Regions from separate parts of the Xenorhabdus santafensis genome, predicted to be linked through region 2. Evidence: predicted binding sites of a transcription regulator. Region 2 holds the regulator's gene; the other holds the start of a gene.

Region 1 (6,466 bases), on a different contig from region 2:
CAGTGGCAAACGAAATTGATCTTCAGTATAGCGAGTCGCTTGCCTGATGAGTTCCGGCCAGGCATCGGCACTTAATGAAGGCAGGTTTTGTTGCTGGCCAATTCCATTGATAAAGCGGCACCAAGTGGTTAAATCATCTTCGTCAAGGAAGGTCATATCCAGTTCATATTCGCCATACAGCGCATTATTCGCCAGCTCAGGTTCGATCGTTTGTAGCTCTTCAAGGCTTAACCTGTCTCCGACTAAAAGCAGGCGAAGATCTAATTCCATTGACGGTACAGGAAATGGCAATGAGCGAGTTTCATCATGAGACAGCCAGTCAAAGCGGCGCTGAGTAATCATCTGCTTGAGGCGAACCCACATTAAGGGCTGAGAAAGCAAAGTACGCAAAGGCAGGATCAAAATACCGCCATTGACTTGATGAATAAGCCCCGGCTGCAATTGGATTGTGTCTTTATGTGTATAGATGTTACCGAATAGTTGTTCTGGTTCAATCCACTCACGATAAGCAACGCGCTCAGTTGGTGCAAAAGCACCTTCTCCTGAGGGATGCCAAGTAATAGTTTGGTGTTCTACCTGATAATAGCCACCAACTTTGGGATATTTTGGGGGCAATAAAGAAGAGACTGCATCAGATAAAAGAGACAGATAGGCATCACTCTCTTCTGCTTTTAGCAGCATAAAGGATTGACTCAGATCGGTCTGACAGAATAGGGATAAGCCACTGTACAATCTGGGTTGAACCACATCCATTGTAATGGATGGCAATTCAGTAACAGAATTAAAGAGTGCTTCATAAGGCGCATTATTTGGCTGTAGTGCCTGCCAGTCTAGTTTTATATTCGTCAAAGTGATAGCTACATATAGTGAAGAGGAAACATTTATTATACAAGATTAGGCAATGAACCAACATGCAAGAATCCTGAAAGAGACGACATTTGAGTTAACGCATTTATTGCTTGTAAAATACACCAATATTCTGTGTTGCAATGAGCAATCTTAAGAAATAATTGCTATGCTTAATTTAAGTTACGCTGTCACTGAGAGATAAAATGAAATATCAACAATTGGAAAATCTGGAATGTGGCTGGAAATGGGCATATTTGGTAAAAAAACACCGCGAAAATGAGCCGATTACTAAATACATTGAAAAAAGTGCAGCGCAGGATGCAGTTGATGAATTAATAAAGTTGGAGCGAGAACCCATCAAGGTATTGAAATGGATTTCGCGGCATATGAATCCAGATTTAACTAACCGAATGAAGCAAACTATTCGGGCACGACGTAAACGTCATTTTAATGCAGAGCACCAACACTCACGCAAAAAATCCATCGATTTGGATTTCCACGTTTGGCAGCGCCTTTCTGCCCTTTCCCGGCGTCGTGGCAATACGTTATCTGAAACAATCGTACAATTGCTGGAAGATGCAGAATATAGGGAAAAATACGCTCATCAGATGTCGAGTTTGAAACAAGATTTGGAAGCCATACTAGGGAAGTAACACTTTGCCCATTAACGGTTTTTATCTATTGGCGAAACAGCGAACCGCAAAATAAAACCCCATTTAAAAATGGGGTTTTTGATAATTCTATCAGGATAATATTACTGTGCTACTTTTGGTTGAGTTTCAACTCGTTTAGTACCCTGAATATTGATAATTACGCGACGGTCTGGTGCCAGACATTCGATAAGTTTAGCGCGAACTTTAACGTTGTCACAGGTAGAACCTGTTACTGGGCTATCCTTACCGCGGCCTTCAGCTTGGATGCTGCCTGCTGGAATGCCTTTAGAAACCAAGTAATCTACAACGGACTGTGCACGTTTGTGAGACAGTGGCAGGTTGTATTTCTGGCTACCGATACGGTCAGTGTAACCAACTACCAATACGTTGCCCTGAGTTGGGTCAATCTTGGCCAGTTGATTGTAAAGATTATTCAGTTCTTGTTTACCTTCTTCTTTCAACGTTGATTTGTTGAAATTGAACAGGACATCAGAGCGCAAAGTGAAGCTCTTGTTTTCAACGGAAGGAGCTGGAGTCACTGGAGCTACAGGTGCAACCACTGGTGCAGCTTCATCTTGACCGAAACGGTAAGATACGCCAAGGCTCAGCATGCCGTTATCTGGACGGGCACCAACAGTCGTTGCATCGCCAATGTTATTAACCCATTGATAATCCAGACGAGTTGCCAGATTTTTGGTCAGTGCGTATTCAACACCGATCGCAGCCAGAGGGGAAACACCGGTATCATGGTCTTTCAGTCTGCGTTGATTTGTTTCACCAGTTCCACCAAGTGCATTCGCATTGTAAGTTGCGGAGGAATCTGCACGCCATACCATACCACCCAAACGAGTATAGACATCCAGATTATCCATTACTGGATAGCTCAATTTGGTTGCCAGTTGAACGCCTTGAGCACGGAAAGCACCATTATTGATGCTGCCCTTATAAGGCATGCGTCCCAGCCAATCGTAACCCAGTTCAAAACCCAGGTATGGATTTGCTTGATAACCGACATAAGCACCAGCACCTAACTGGCTTTTATGGGTAGAACCATTGCCAATTCGGTTATCGTAACCATTACCGTAGAAATTCACGTCATGGTATTGAGACCAACCTAACTTAGCACCAGTATACCAGGTATTGTCCTTTGGAGCTGCTTGGGCAGCAGTTGTGAAAGCTGCCACTGCCACTGCTACTGCGATAGCTGTCTTCTTCATTTTACGCCTCGTTATCATCCAAATAGGCAATTGGCTTTGAAAGCCTTATTATTAGCCATTGGTTAAAATGTTTTGTCAGGTACCCCTACTTCGGTCAGGATATATCTCCTGAAATATAAGGGTGAAGAGTACAAGTACCTAAACTCTGTAAAGTCTACAACGAACTTAAAAAGTTACAAGTACACTGTGACTCATGACACAAAATTTTTATTTTTGAGGCTACAAAACTTATATATTTTTGACGAACATTTACATTAATAGAGATATTAATGTGTTGATTTTTATTATGAATAAGAGTAGCTATCATTTAGTAGCTGATTTTTTATAAAAAATATTGAGATAATTCCTAATATCGGTCAATGATAGTAATTAGAGTAAATTTGTAACCTATTTGGTTCAGACATAAATTGGCGTACCAAATTTTGCGGGCGCATAATAAAACCGACAGAAGTTCCTTTCTGTGCAGCCTGATGCAATTTATTTATTTCCTGTTGAGACAATTCAGGCAGCCAACCCAATACGACACTATAGTTACCACTTGCCAATGCTTTTTCCATCGCATCAATTGAGGCGATAGGGCGGATTTGATTCAGCTGTATAACTTTATTTAAAGGAAGCCCAGAACTTATTAACCACTGGCGGCTTAGCTTTTTATTAGGAGTAACCCAAAGTAGCCACCTATCTTCCTTACCAGATTGGCGCAATAAAGGAAGCAGAACGTGATTAATGCCAGGTTGAAATTCATTGTAAATCAATTCACTAACCATCCCTTTTGCTACATGTGAAAGGCATAGAGATGATTCGCTAAAAGACAGTTTCTTCATGGTTATCCCAACCATTGTTTGATCTGTTTTATTTTCTTTTACTGCTTCATTGTCACCTGTACGGATAATCGTATTGGTATCTGCATTAGTCGCTGTTGTTTTCTTTCGGGTGGAATATTCCCACAATGATTGAATGCTCATAATGTTCCTCATTACCTATACTGTATTTTTATACAGTATAACGCTATTTGATTAAAAGCAAGTTTCTTTTTTTCAAAGCGCTTCGCAAAATTTCACAGAAATTAGGATTTTTCTGACTTAACGATTGGCAGTTGGAAATAGATTGCGTATGGTTTTAATTAATTGTTCTTGTTATCTATTTTATTAATAGCTGATTTGAATAAACATTACTTTGGAATGTAATTCATGGAGTGATAAAGATGTTTTTATCGGGAGCTCGTTTTGCTCAATTGCAACACGGTGTATCTTCACTGGGGAATCTTAAGAAGAAGTCTCAATTTGGTGGCATTGGTTTGCTAATTGATGGTGTGTTATTTGCCATTAGTTCTGATGGGGAACTTTATTTGCGAGGAAATAGTAACGCAGAATTATTATTTAAGGCCAGAGGTATGGAAAAATTTGTTTATTCGAAAAGGGGGATACCTGTGACCTTGCGCTATTACCGAGTCAATGAATCACTCTGGCAAGATCAAAAACAATTATCTGAATATGCACATTTGGCTTATCGATATACCATGGAAGAAATTATCGATAGACAAAATGTCCCTCTCAGGCTCAAAGATCTCCCTAATTTAGGGATAGCATTAGAGAGGCAATTATGGAAAGTTGGTATCTCTAAAGTAGAAGAGCTACGAATGTTAGGGGCAAAAGTGGCTTACCTTAAGCTACAACAGCACAGAAAAAAATCCAGTATCAGTTTATTGCTTGCGTTAGCAGGAGCGATAGAAGGGTGCCACGTTGCAGTGTTGCCGGAGCAATTACGTGAAGAGCTTATCAACTGGCATAGCGAACTGGTTCACCAAAATCCAGATTATCATTCATAGTCAGTGATATTGGGTGAGTAGGGGCATAGCCCCTATTTTTAATTTAAAGGCTTTCTAGTTCGTTAATTTGCTTTGTTAAGCTAACTAATTCAGGCAACAATTCAGCCAATAAGGTTATTTGTTGGAATATTATCTGATGTAATGCAGCTTGCTGTAATATAGGGGAGGTCTTGGCGCTGCTTTCAAAAGATAACAGATTAATTTTTTCAATTAAATCATTCACTGTCAGTTGCAAAGCCTCAGTATTCATTTGGCCTTGTATGGATTCAACATGATGAATGACATCATTAAGAATATTCAGGATGGTGGTATCATTAAGCTTCTCTCGATGAGCTCCCAATGCTGAAATATAACTCAGCATTGTATGATTAAGGCACAATAAGCGAAAAGCAGCCTCTTGGGATATACGGTAATTTTTCGGTTCTGATGCCATATTCGAAATAACGGATGCCAGCTCTGCATCACAATTATGGGCATCACGGCGGGCGATTCGATAATCGAGGCTATTATTCTTGCCTTGATGGTATTGCACTAAAATTGCATTAAGATAACGGCAATTGGCGTTTAGTGTCCGGTTAATAACTTGAGGTAATTGGCGAAATTTCCAATCTGGCCAGATGAAGCTGACGGCAAGTAGAGCAATTCCACACCCTATTAATGTATCGATAATTCTTGGCAATGCGACTTCAAAGCCTTCACCCAATAAGTTGAAACTCAGTAATACCAGCAAAGTGATAAATAATGTTGCGTGTGCATATTGGCTATTGCGAAAAGCAAAGAATAAAACGCCTGAGATAACAATTAACACTAACTGCCCTTCAATGGAAGGCACGAAATAAAGGATGGGCAGGCCAAGTAAAATGCCTGCTAAAGTACCAATGACACGTAGGGCCAAACGGCGGCGAGTAGCACTGTAATTGGGTTGACAGACAAATAAACTTGTCAGCAAGATCCAATATCCACGCTGTATATCAAACAGTTGAATAATGGCATAACCAGTACACAGAAGGGCAGACATTCGGATCGCATGGCGAAATAAGGCAGATTTTGGTGTTAAATTACTTCTGATCCTAAACCATATATCACGCCAGCCAGTTAAATCTTCATCAGATAATTGGATGTCTTCTGATTTATCGATTGGTGAAGTATTTTGGGAGAGTACATACTGATCAGAGCTTAATCCGGATAATTGAGTATCAATTGCGCGTAGATTTTTTAGCAAATTATCAAATGCCATTATCTTAGCGCTATTGACTTGATTGTGATTCAAACGTTCAAGGGAGCTTTCAAGATAGTTAAATGCATTCTCAAAGCGTGGATCATGCTGATATGGTTTATGCAGGATGATGGATTGAGAAATTTGTTCACATGCCCGGGCTTGCATAGAAAGTAATCGTTGAAAACGGAACATAATATCGCTGTGGCGAAAAATTTCTCTTAATTTCTGATACTGGAAATGCGATGAACTGGCCCGTTCATGAATATCTTGTGCTACAAAATAATAATGTAATGTACGGCGGGTGCCCCTTTGCCCTCGGTCACCCTTTAATCGAGTGAGTAAAGACATTTTTGCCTGATTAAGTGTCGTGACTAACGCACTGTTCGCCATAGCAACATCAAACATGGACTGTTTATATTCCTCGGCGTCTGAATCGGGGTCAAAAAGGCTGGTTTTTGCATAGAGATAAGATGAAAGCTGTTGGTAACAACGCGCCAAATTTTCCTGCAAAGGGCGGATTGGGAAAAGCAAATGTCCTGTTAATGTCAGCAAGTTATACCAAATGGCGCCAATAAGCAGCAATACTGGTTGTTGATACCAGAGAGGAAATATTGATGAACCAAGCATGGTATAAATGGCAATTAACAACGCGCCAAAGGCAATGGTTGCGTAGCGTTGCCCCAATGCGCCAAGCAGGATA
Region 2 (6,466 bases):
TGGATCTTTCTCGGACTCCTTGACCAGAATATTAAACGGAAATATCACCCGTCGCCGTGCAATCTGCTATTGCGTTCTGTAAAGCTCATAGGTTCGTTATTGGTGGCTAATACCACCAGCTTTAGATGCTTTGGCACTCAATCCAGCGCCATGATCATCCAAAGTATTTATATACAGTGTGATGTAAGGATAAGAAAACGACAATAAATACTATAGCAATTCATAATCAAATAATTTATTAATTACTTGATATTTATATATAAATAATCATCATGGACAAACTTGGAAACACAAAGCTAACATAGATAGTCTGTAATGATTTCGGATCTATTAACGCCGTTTGCATCAGTTTCATTTCAAACGTGCGAAGCTCTTCCCAATATTTTTAACATAATGAGAGAGTTATCATGGCGAAACATATTGAATTTTCCGCTGCTGGCGGCCCTGAAGCCCTTCGATATTGCGAATTTACCCCTGCAGATCCCGCCCCCGATGAAGTACAAGTCGAAAACAAAGCCATCGGTATAAACTATATCGATACCTACTTCCGCAGCGGATTATATCCTTTAGCTCGCTTTCCATCCGGGCTTGGAATGGAGGCTGCGGGTATCGTCACCAAAATTGGCTCAAGTGTCACTTCTATCAAAATAGGCGATCGCGTTGCTTATGCCCAATCTGCGCCCGGGGCTTACAGTGAAGTGCATAATGTACAGGAACATAAGATAGCCCTTCTGCCTGATGCGATTTCATTTGAACAGGCTGCCGCCTCTTTATTAAAAGGGCTAACTGTCTACTATCTTTTTTTCCTGACGCATAAAGTGCAAAAAGATGAAGTTTTCTTGTTCCATGCGGCTGCAGGTGGCGTTGGCCTAATCGCCTGCCAATGGGCAAAAGCGCTGGGAGCAAAGTTGATTGGGACTGTCGGCTCTGATGAAAAAGCGGAACTCGCCAAAGCAGCCGGTGCATGGCAATGCATCAATTACAACCGTGAAAATATCGTGGAGCGTGTTCTGGATATCACTGACAGGAAAAAAGTCGGGGTTGTTTATGATTCGATCGGTAAAGCAACATGGCTTGATTCACTGGATTGCCTGAAACGCCACGGTTTAATGGTCAGTTTTGGAAACGCATCCGGGCCAGTGACGGGTGTCGATTTAGGGATCCTCAATCAAAAAGGTTCTTTATTTGTCACCCGGCCTGCTATTAATGGCTATATCACCACCCGCGAAGAATTAAACGAAGCCAGCAAGGCCCTGTTTGATTTGATTGCTGCTGGCAAAATCAAGGTTGATGTGCCAGAAAGCCAAAAATTTCCACTGAGCGAAGCCGCTTCGGCGCACAGGGCTTTGGAAAGCCGCTTGACTCACGGTTCCAGTTTATTGATCCCCTAGCACGCGGCCTTCATATCGGAGCGGATTACATCCGCTCTGTTACCATTTCCAGTGCTTTTTCAACAACCATAATGTCAGCCCCTTGTTTATGGGCATTTTCACTCAGGTGTCGGCGCCATTGACGCGCACCGGGAATACCTTGAAAAATGCCCAAAATATGACGGGTAATATGGCCTAAATAAGTACCTTGGGATAATTCCTGTTCGATATAAGGATAAAGCGCTTTGATAGCCTCAACGGTATTTGTTACTGATGCCGTTTGAGAAAACAGTTCGCGATCCACTTGCGCCAAAATTGAAGGGTTTTGATAAGCTTCCCGCCCAATCATGACACCATCTACATGCTGTAAATGTTGCTTAGCTTCTTCCAGCGATTTAATACCGCCATTAATGGAAAGCGTCAGTTGTGGAAAATCTTTTTTCAATTGATAAACACGTGGGTAATCCAACGGTGGAATTTCACGATTTTCTTTTGGGCTTAGTCCTGACAACCAAGCTTTGCGCGCATGGATAACAAAGTTATCGCAGTGGCTGTTTTTCACGACAGTATCAATAAAATCACACAAAAACTCATAACTATCCTGCTCGTCAATCCCGATGCGAGTTTTAACAGTAATCGGAATATCCACCACATCCTGCATCGCCTTGACACAATCGGCCACCAGCGCAGCTTCTCCCATCAAACAAGCACCAAAACGCCCATTTTGCACCCGATCAGATGGGCAACCGACGTTCAAATTGATTTCATCGTAACCCCGATCCTGTGCGATTTTGGCGCATTGCGCCAATGCCTGAGGATCACTTCCTCCCAGTTGCAATGCCAAAGGATGTTCTTGCTCGTTATAAGCCAGATAATCCCCTTTGCCGTGGATAATCGCGCCGGTTGTGACCATTTCCGTGTAAAGCAATGCTTCCTTGCTCAATAAGCGATGGAAGTAGCGACAATGACGGTCAGTCCAATCGAGCATCGGTGCAACGGAGAAGCGGGAAGGTTTGAATGTATGTGCGTTTCCGTTGATTGCATTGGTATTTTGGGGTTCTTTATGTTCGTGCATTAGGATCTGTTTTTGTTTTACCAGTACTTTTACCAGTACACCAGGATAGAAGGTGTTTCAGGATACTAGGGATTGTGTGAAGCTGCGCAGTATAGCATAGCTGAATGTTCAGTCACAAAATCAATGCCTATCGAACGATGGGCTATATGTCGTTTTCTATTTTCGATATTGAATTTCACATTAAAAATCAATATTGAAAATATTTTTAATATAACAAAGACCTCAACTTATAAATATTCAAATAATAACATTATTTCTATCATGAAAATGGTTATGGTAAAAAACCAGCTTCTTCATTATGTATATTACTTTCGTGTTGTGGTTGAAAATGTTAAATCAACAAATCTATTTGCGAGCCAAATAAAAATCGCTATACAATCAATTTATTACCGATAAAACATAAAGCCCCGGATAAATATAAGGCCACATAACTTTGTGCGGGATACCACTCTCAGAGCAAAAAACGTGTTAACATTAAAGCCATTAACATCGTATAGGTGTGAGAGGTGTAATGGATACGATCAATCAAAAAAATTTATTGGCGCAAGCTAAAAATATCTGTTTATCACGAGGGGTTCGTTTAACACCTCAACGCATTGAAATTCTTCGTTTAATTACAGAACAACCCAACGCGATAAGTGCTTATGACCTGCTGGATTTATTGCGTGAAGTCGAACCACAGGCCAAACCACCAACAGTTTACCGTGGATTAGAGTTTCTGCTGGAACAAGGGTTTATCCACAAAATAGAATCGACAAACAGCTATGTCATTTGCCACCATTTTGAAGAGCCCAGTCATACTTCGGCGATGTTTATCTGTGAAGATTGTGGCTCAGTGACCGAAAAGGATGCGAAAGATATTGAATCCGCGATTCAACAGCTGGCGCAGGGCACCGGGTTTCATTTACGCAATAGTGTAATCGAAGTCCACGGATTATGTTCTTCCTGCCATGAGATAGATTCCTGCACTGACCACAGTACATGTCAGCACAATCACCCCATTGAAGCGAACAGAAAGAAATAAATCAAGGAAGATAAGGGCTGATGGAGCAGTGAGACGGTCATAACTGATATGTTTATGTATTCTCAAGTGCCCGTTGAACTTAATTTAACGGGTATATACTTCATCTTTCAAACAATCTCTTTGTTGGCTACGTTCGCTCACCCCGGTCACATAGTTAGCTATGCTCCCGGGGATGTTCTCATTTGCCGCCGCGATACAATTTGAAATCCATTGCGTATACTGAGAAGATGACCGCCCCAAAATGGCAAAATACAATTATCCGTTTTTACAATCAGAACCAGTCCCCGTTACGAATAACGCCTACTGCCAGCCCTTCAATAGTGAAGCTTTGTTCACTCAAATCAACAACAATTGGCTTGAATTCTGGATTTTCAGCAATCAACTCAATTTTATTGCCAGTTTGTTTGAAACGTTTAACTGTCACTTCATCTTCAATGCGAGCCACAATGACTTGCCCGTTATGAACATCCTGTGTTTTATGCACAGCAAGTAAATCGCCATCCATAATCCCGATGTCTTTCATGGACATTCCACTGACACGCAATAGAAAATCTGCGCTTGGCTTAAATAACTCAGGATCAACTTTATAGTGACTTTCGATATGTTCCTGAGCCAGTAGTGGTTCACCAGCAGCAACACGGCCAATTAATGGCAACGCGTCTTCATCTACCTCTTCAAGAAGCAAACGGATACCTCTGGATGCTCCAGAAATAATTTCTATCACCCCTTTGCGTGCCAAAGCTTTTAAATGCTCTTCTGCCGCATTGGGTGAACGAAATCCAAGACGTGCTGCAATTTCAGCACGTGTCGGTGGCATACCCGTTTGCGAAATATGGTCGCGCACCAAGTCATAAACTTGCTGCTGCCTCGCAGTTAATGCTTTCATTTCGCCCCCTGTTTGTTTATACAGTCTGGCTGTGAGTATATACAGGTAAATTCGAATTGGGAACCTGTCGGCACGTAAAAGCAGCTAAATAACGTATTTTGGTGAAAAACACGCCATATCAACGCATGAAATGCGACCAAAGGATTATTCCCCAGATAAATAACGCCAAAAGTATCGTGAACAGCACAGCGGCTGATCCCATATCTTTTGCGCGCCCTGATAATTCATGATATTCACTGCCGATGCGATCCACTATCGCTTCTATGGCGCTGTTGAGGATTTCTACGATAACGACCAGAATCACCGAGCTGATAAGCAAAATTCGCTCAATCACGCCAAAATCCAAGGAAAAAGCAATAATAATGCCAGTGATGGCAGCAACGGATTCCTGACGAAATGCAGCTTCATTTTGCCATGCAGCCTTGATGCCTTTCGCCGAATATCCTGCTGCTTTAATGATCCGGGTCAGTCCTGTTGATTGATTTGCCATGTATATTTTCTTTCTTTTGACGCATGAATTGTATGGTTATATAACTTTTAGCTTTTATTATTGTCTTATTTCCACAGATCTCAAAACCTGTTTCTGGTATCCTTGCGACGCATTGCTAACAAGAGGCTTAAAGCGGTTATGTCAGGTTGGCGTAAAATATACTATAAGTTATTGAATCTACCACTAAAATTCTTAGTGAGAAGTAAATTAATTCCCACAGATCCCATTGCTGAGCTGCGTCTTGATACGACACGGCCTATTTTGTATGTACTACCGTACCACTCAAAAACAGACTTATTGACCTTGCGTCAACAATGTCTGGCGCAAGGTCTGCCGGACCCTTTGGATCCTTTGGAGATTGGTGATACTCAACTTCCCAGCTGTGTTTTTATTAATGACGGCCCACGTGTGTTCCGTTGTTATGCACCAAAACATGAATCGGTGAAAATATTTCATTCTTATTTGGACTTGCATCGCAATAATCCTGATCTGAATATCCAGATGGTGCCGGCTTCCGTCATGTTTGGTCGTTCTCCGGGGCGTGAAGGACAAGAAGGAAATTCTCCACCACAATTACGTCTGCTAAATGGTGTGCAGAAGTTTTTTGCGATCCTGTGGCTTGGGCGAGATAGTTTTGTGCGCTTCTCAACTCCGGTATCGCTGCGCAATATGGCTGATGAGTATGGCACGGATAATATTATCGCCAATAAACTTGCCCGTGTTGCCCGGATACACTATTCCCGCCAGCGTCTGGCGGCTGTCGGCCCTCGTTTGCCTGCCAGACAAGATTTGTTCAACAAATTACTGGCGTCAAAGGCAATAGAAAAAGCCATTGCTGATGAAGCTCGCAGCAAAAAGATCTCTTCTGAAAAGGCAACGCAAAACGCTGTCAGTATGCTGGAAGAGATTGCGGCTGATTTCTCCTATGAAACTGTTCGCTTGACCGACCGTGTATTGAGTTGGACTTGGAACCGTCTGTATCAGGGCATCAATGTTCATAATGGGGAGCGGGTACGGCAATTGGCCCAGGATGGTCATGAGTTAGTTTATGTTCCATGCCATCGCAGCCATATGGATTATCTTCTGCTCTCGTATGTGCTTTATCACCAAGGCTTGGTTCCCCCCCATATCGCTGCAGGCATTAACCTGAATTTCTGGCCTGCCGGCCCGATATTCCGCCGCCTTGGGGCATTCTTTATCCGCCGTACATTTAAAGGCAATAAACTTTATTCGACGATTTTCCGCGAATATCTCGGCGAATTGTTTGCCCGTGGCTATTCTGTTGAATACTTTGTCGAGGGTGGACGTTCGCGTACAGGCCGTTTGCTGGATCCGAAAACCGGCACGCTTTCCATGACATTGCAAGCAATGCTGCGTGGCGAATCTCGTCCAATCACAATCGTGCCAATTTATATTGGTTATGAGCATGTGATGGAGGTTGCGACCTATGCCAAAGAGCTTCGTGGGGCAACCAAAGAAAAAGAAGGCTTTTTCCAGATGGTGCGAGGCCTGCGCAAATTACGCAATCTGGGCCAAGGCTATGTCAACTTCGGCGAACCCATTCCATTGGTGCAATACCTTAACCATCATGTTCCAGAATGGCGTGATTCTATCGATCCGA

The links. The regulator LexA, encoded in region 2, represses DNA repair genes until DNA is damaged. The targets are predictions, from matches to a motif close to TNCTGTATGTACATACAGNA.
Region 1: a site for LexA is predicted at 3,703-3,722, ahead of sulA (SOS-induced cell division inhibitor SulA). Genes of this name have one in related genera too.

Annotation. Positions count from the first base shown of each region.
Region 1 covers NZ_VCDN01000038.1:41,420-47,885, forward strand. Annotated here, with positions in the region: gene FE392_RS10240 (AAA family ATPase) at 1-849, opposite strand, end outside; gene matP (macrodomain Ter protein MatP) at 1,053-1,502, shown strand; gene ompA (porin OmpA) at 1,604-2,719, opposite strand; gene sulA (SOS-induced cell division inhibitor SulA) at 3,076-3,684, opposite strand; gene FE392_RS10260 (TfoX/Sxy family DNA transformation protein) at 3,924-4,547, shown strand; gene yccS (YccS family putative transporter) at 4,591-6,466, opposite strand, start outside.
Region 2 covers NZ_VCDN01000052.1:1,989-8,454, forward strand. Annotated here, with positions in the region: partial or broken gene FE392_RS13710 (hypothetical protein) at 1-125, opposite strand, end outside; gene FE392_RS13715 (quinone oxidoreductase) at 408-1,391, shown strand; gene dusA (tRNA dihydrouridine(20/20a) synthase DusA) at 1,417-2,445, opposite strand; gene zur (zinc uptake transcriptional repressor Zur) at 2,957-3,469, shown strand; gene lexA (transcriptional repressor LexA) at 3,741-4,355, opposite strand; gene FE392_RS13735 (diacylglycerol kinase) at 4,474-4,845, opposite strand; gene plsB (glycerol-3-phosphate 1-O-acyltransferase PlsB) at 4,984-6,466, shown strand, end outside.